DNA from 2 places in the Vibrio sp. TRT 29B02 genome. Region 1 is predicted to be linked to the other one. Evidence: predicted binding sites of a transcription regulator. Region 1 holds the regulator's gene; the other holds the start of a gene.

Region 1 (3,153 bases):
AACAAATTGCACCGGAGACACTGGAGAATCTGATACGCGAGTTTATTCTTCGCGAAGGAACAGACTATGGTGATGTCGAGGTTTCACTACAAGACAAAGTTGACCAAATCCACTCTCAACTAGAGTCAGGGGAAGCGGTTGTGGTTTATTCAGAACTGCATGAAAGTGTCGATATCCAACTAAAGAACCGTTTTTGATTTAGAGAACTGCATACAGTCAATGTCTGCTAAAGCATGTTATAGTGGGCATTGATTCATGGAATGTAACTTACAGACAAGGTTTGTCATGTCCGCTAAACACCCTATTATTGCCGTGACTGGTTCATCTGGCGCTGGCACAACGACTACCTCGGAAGCCTTCCGCAAAATGTTCAATATGATGAACGTTAAAGCCGCGTGGGTCGAAGGGGATAGCTTCCACCGCTTTACTCGCCCTGAAATGGATGTCGAAATCCGTAAGGCTCGCGAGCAAGGCCGTCACATCAGTTACTTTGGCCCACAAGCGAACGACTTTGGTGGCCTAGCCGAGTTTTTCCGTAAATACGGACACGAAGGTAATGGTCAGGTACGTCGCTACCTCCATACGTTTGACGAGGCAGTACCTTATAACCAGATGCCCGGTACTTTTACGCCTTGGCAAGACCTACCAGAAAACTCCAATGTACTCTTTTATGAAGGGCTACACGGGGGGGTGGTAGATGGTGACGTTAACGTCGCACAACATGTCGACTTTCTGATAGGCATGGTGCCGATCGTCAACTTAGAATGGATTCAAAAGTTTGTTCGTGATACTCGCGATCGCGGTCATTCTCGTGAAGCCGTCATGGACTCAATAGTACGTTCAATGGACGACTATCTAAACTATATTACTCCACAGTTTTCCCGAACTCATATCAACTTTCAGCGCGTTCCGACCGTTGATACATCAAACCCTTTAAATGCGAAAGGGATACCGAGTTTGGACGAAAGTTTCGTCGTCATTCGACTTCGTGGTATCAAGAATGTCGATTTCCCATACCTACTGGCTATGATTGATGGTTCGTTTATGTCACGCCACAACACCATTGTTGTACCAGGCGGAAAAATGAGTTTTGCGATGGAATTAATTGTTCGCCCTATCCTGCAACAATTGATAGAAACGGGCAAAATCGGTTAAGGCTCACAACTAGAACACGATTACTTTTCATACCGTGATCATGTGCACAGTTTTGCGTACCAAAAAGCCTGTTGTACCCGATTAAAATCAAGAAATCATGCCAGAAAAAGGATACTATTTGTAACCGACACATAAGTTGGCTTGCAGCATTTATAAAGTGCTCTTATCCTAGTAGGTCTTAATTAAGGCTTAGCTTAAACATGGAAAGCGGCAAGCGTACCCTGCAGAGGAAGTGAGATATTATGGTTCTAGGTAAACCTCAAACCGACCCAACATTAGAGTGGTTCCTTTCACATTGTCATATTCATAAGTACCCTTCAAAAAGCACGCTAATTCACGCGGGCGAGAAAGCGGAAACTTTGTACTACATTGTTAAAGGTTCTGTTGCGGTTCTTATCAAAGACGAAGAAGGTAAGGAGATGATCCTTTCTTACCTAAACCAAGGTGACTTCATCGGTGAACTTGGTCTATTCGAAGAAGACCAAGAGCGTACCGCATGGGTTCGAGCAAAATCTCCTTGTGAAGTTGCGGAAATCTCATTCAAGAAGTTCCGTCAGCTTATCCAAGTGAACCCAGATATCTTAATGCGCCTTTCAGCGCAGATGGCAAGTCGCCTACAAGTGACGAGCCAAAAAGTGGGCGACCTAGCATTCCTAGACGTAACGGGTCGTATTGCTCAAACGCTACTAAACCTAGCGAAGCAACCTGATGCAATGACTCACCCAGATGGCATGCAAATCAAGATCACTCGCCAAGAGATTGGTCAAATCGTTGGCTGTTCTCGCGAAACAGTTGGCCGTATCTTGAAGATGCTTGAAGAGCAGAACCTAATTTCTGCACACGGTAAAACAATCGTTGTTTACGGTACTCGTTAATTTCGATTAAGCACTAAATTATAAAAGCCACCAATGGAAACATTGGTGGCTTTTTGTTTTCGAGAAAATTATGGCTTATTGAGGACTAGTTTCGTCAACACCTTTAACCACAAAGCTGTTATCAACTTCTACCCGCCACTATCTTTTGAAGCCCCATCTCGGAACACAGTGTTCTCGAAGGGCGCAGCCCGTTCTAAATGCTCGCAGGACGAAGTCCGGTCTCGACTCTCGCTTCTGCTCTTTACCCGTTAGTGCTTTCGAAGATCTTGTCAGCAGACGCTGCCACAAATCCTGGGTAAAGCTCGCCATTAGGCATTGGATAACGTTTAGCAAACTCGTAGAAGCCTCCAGGGATGATTTCACTACCTTCAGTAAACTGAACCGGCACTTTATCAGCCATCGTTGAAGATTGCTCAAGCAACACTTCAGGCGTGCCTTTCACTTCGCCACCAAACTCGTTGATAGTAAAGCCAGCTGAGCGAAGGTGATCATTAACACCTTTCACCTCATCAAACGCATTAAGTTGGTTAACACTGACAGTAAAGTGGTTCGCACCGTAACCATGGGCAGCTAACCAAGCCGCGTACTCGCTTTCTTTAGCCAGCGTTTGGTAATCCGCATGACTAATATCCCATAGTCGGCCACCGTACAAGAACTCATGACCTGTTAGCTTATCCGCGTCTACTTGCTCGACTAGCTTGGTAACAATCGCTTGAAGTTCACTAGAACACTCATCAACTTTTAGTTCACTGATAAATACTTTTGGCTGTTTTGGATCGGGATGTTCAAAATGTTTCGCCGCGAGCTTTTTGCTTTCAAAAACGTAATCGCCACACGGCTTGTAGCCAGCATCTAGAAAAGGTTGTGCTAGAGTCGCGATACCTAACGGCTCAACGTTGAAAGTACGTAGTGCAATATGGTCATTGATCAATGCTTCGTCTTCTTGCAGAAGTTGGTGTACTTTTTCAGCAGAGGGACACAAGCGTTGAATATAGTCATTCCATAACTGCTGGAATAAAACATCTGGCGTCATAACGCCTCCTTGTATAGGGGTTGTTTACGTTCAAAAATGCCTCCTGGCTCAGGGAGGCAAAAAGGGAAATATCTAAGCGAACTTCACGCT
Region 2 (3,153 bases), on a different contig from region 1:
TTTAGCCACGCTTTAGCGGCTGCATGGTGGAGTTGCTTCTCTTGCTGAGGAATTCTCGCACTGCGCTCGTGAGCAAGGAACTCGGCAAACAGATTATGGAAACGGTACCAGTTTTGCTCTCCCTCGAGAGGGTGAATAAACAGACCAAAGCGATTGAGAGACTCGATCATGCTCAGTGCATCTTCTCGCTGAGTCAGTTCAGAGACCAGTTGATCGTTAAAGTGATCAAGGACAGAACACTGAAGCAAGAATTGGCGGGTTTCGGTATCTAAAAGATCAAACACTTCTTCTATCAGGTAGTCCCAGAGGTGTGCGTGGTTGAACTGAGAGAAAGACTCGGCCGACTGAGCGAGAGTTTTGTTTTGATGCTGCGCTTGCAGAGCGATCAACTGTAGTGCTGATGGCCAGCCTTCTACGTAGTTACGCAAATTGGTCGCGGTGGTATCGTCAATGCCATCGGCGATACGTTGATTAAAGAAGCGCGTTGTCTCTTCGGTATCGAAGGCGAGCATTTCGTCGCCGATCTCGATCATTAAGTCTCGCACGCGAAGGTTAGCCGTCCCCAGTGGTGGTGCTGCTCGGCTGGTCACAACCAGTGTGAGGTTGTCTGGCATATGCTTGAGGAAAAAGCGCATAGCTTCGTGAATTTCGTCATCAGAAATCAGGTGATAGTCGTCCAGAACCAAATAACACTCTTGATGAAATTGAGACATCTCAGTGAAAACTTCACCGAATAGGGAGTGAAGTGAAGAGAATTGGCGTTTTTCTGCAAGTTTTTGCGAGTTTGGGCAACTGCCATCGGTGGCTTTGTTCAGTGCCTGAAGCAGGTAGTTCATAAAGCGAAAAGAATCGTTGTCACTTTCGTCAATGCTGTACCAGCCGACGTGTGACTTGTCCGATAGCCATTGAGCCGCCATGGTGGTTTTACCATAGCCAGCGGGTGAGCGGAGTAGCACCAATTTGTAGAAAGGAGCCTGCTGGAGCAGATCTAATACCCTTGGTCGTACAATGGCGTTATGTAATCGACCCGGACGCGTTAACTTAGAAGGAATCCACATCTTTTTATTCCCTATTATCCTTCCACTTTCCGTGGAGCAGCGAAGTTACCCGAAGGTGAAACACTTAATTGTGTAAATATTAATCAGTAAAGCTTATTGGCAATGATGTTACTTGAGAACAATCATAACCGTTATTGATCAACAATGGGTTTTTCGCTTAATTCACATTTTGCTACCAGCTACGCCCCTTTATTGTGACGAATGTCTCTTATTGGATCTGTGTGAGATGAGATTTTAGTGCCTGTTTGCACGAGAAATCATGAAAATTGCACTGCGAAGTAAAACTTAATGTGATCGAGTATGCATATTCATCAATTGTGTATTTTTCTCGACACCTATCTTTAATAAACCAGATATAGGCTAAATTGGTTGACGGTGTGATCTCAATCACCCGAGCTGTGATGTTAGGAAAACTTAATGAGACCTAGATCACTGAGCTACTGGTTGTACGCCCTCTACGCCCTTTGTCCTCCTCCTAAAATGGCTAGGAGTAGGAGGATGTTTTGCCAATCATGTCGATGCACGATATGGCACAGATGGATTGAAACCAATAAGTGAGATTTCTCTAATGAAACCTACGCAACAGAAAAATTTTGATAAAGCAGTGTTCCAAGCTGATGTGAAAAAACACCTTTCAGCGACTTACGCTAAAACTGTAGAAACAGCGACTGCGCGTGAGTGGTACCTAGCAATGGGCAAAGCACTGGCAGAACTAACAACCTTTGACTTGCTTAAGACTGAGCAGGATCCGAAGATCAAAAACGCGAAAAGCGTAAACTACTTGTCATTAGAGTTCCTTATTGGTCGTCTGACGGGCAACAACTTAATCAGCATGGGTTTGTACGATCAAATCACCGTAGCGATGGAAGAGTTGGGTCAAAACCTGACTGACCTTCTTGAAGAAGAGCGTGACCCATCACTGGGTAACGGTGGTCTAGGTCGTCTAGCAGCATGTTTTATGGATTCTTGTGCAGCACAAGAGTACCCAACGGTGGGTTACGGTCTTCACTATGAATACGGCTTGTTCAAGCAATCATTCAAAGATGGTCGTCAGCAGGAAGCACCAGATGCATGGCGCGGTGTTGAAGGCTACCCATGGGAAGTGGCTCGTCCTGAATTGGCACAAGAGATCGGTTTTTACGGTCATGTTGAAGTGACGCATGAAAACGGAAAAGAAGTCCGCAAGTGGGTACCTGGCATGACGGTAAAAGCAATGCCTTGGGATCTGCCAATTGTTGGTTACGAGTCTGACACAGTATACCCACTGCGACTTTGGGAATGTCAGGCTATAGCGCCTTTCTCACTAGCAAGCTTCAACAACGGTGACTACTTCGAAGCGCAACACGCACTAATCGATGCAGGTAACATTACCAAAGTTCTATACCCGAATGACAACCACGAGAAAGGTAAGACACTGCGTCTAATGCAGCAATACTTCCACTCGGCAGCATCAGTTCGCGATATTCTGCGTCGTCACGAGCAAGCAGGTTTTGCATTGGCGGATCTGCCTAAGCAAGAGACTATCCAGCTAAACGATACTCACCCAACAATCGCTATCCCAGAATTGATGCGCATTCTTCTTGATGAGAAAGGGTTATCTTGGGATAAAGCGTGGGAAATCAGCTCGAAGACCTTTGCTTACACCAACCACACACTTCTTCCAGAAGCATTGGAAACTTGGCCTGAATCTCTGATCCAGCGTCTGCTTCCACGCCACATGGAAATCATTTTTGAAATCAACCACCGCTTCCTACAAGAAGTTCGTGCAATGTGGCCTGGTGATGGTGAGAAACAAGCTAAGCTATCTATCATTCAAGAAGGCTTCAACCGTATGGTTCGCATGGCTAACCTATGTGTGATTGGTTCATACGCAGTAAACGGTGTTGCCGCTCTGCACTCAGAATTGGTTAAGAAAGATCTTTTCCCTGAGTTCCACGAAATGTACCCAACTCGTCTACATAACGTGACAAACGGTATTACTCCACGTCGTTGGTTGAAGTTCTGTAACCCGGGCCTGTCTCAACTTATCACGGATAAGATTGGCAGCGAGTGGCCGGCGAAACTGGAACTGCTAGAAGGTATTGCTCAGTACGCT

Evidence for each region. The regulator CRP, encoded in region 1, controls carbon source genes, mostly activating them, when cyclic AMP is high. The targets are predictions, from matches to a motif close to TGTGANNNNNNTCACA.
Region 2: ACQEXT_RS18450 (glycogen/starch/alpha-glucan phosphorylase) is a predicted target of CRP. The motif match lies at 1,477-1,492, and genes of this name have one in related genera.

Annotation. Positions count from the first base shown of each region.
Region 1 covers NZ_JBNJOJ010000029.1:51,088-54,240, forward strand. Annotated here, with positions in the region: gene ACQEXT_RS16765 (YheU family protein) at 1-197, shown strand, start outside; gene ACQEXT_RS16770 (phosphoribulokinase) at 286-1,155, shown strand; gene crp (cAMP-activated global transcriptional regulator CRP) at 1,398-2,030, shown strand; gene ACQEXT_RS16780 (DUF1338 domain-containing protein) at 2,272-3,063, opposite strand.
Region 2 covers NZ_JBNJOJ010000036.1:21,765-24,917, forward strand. Annotated here, with positions in the region: gene malT (HTH-type transcriptional regulator MalT) at 1-1,058, opposite strand, end outside; gene ACQEXT_RS18450 (glycogen/starch/alpha-glucan phosphorylase) at 1,627-3,153, shown strand, end outside.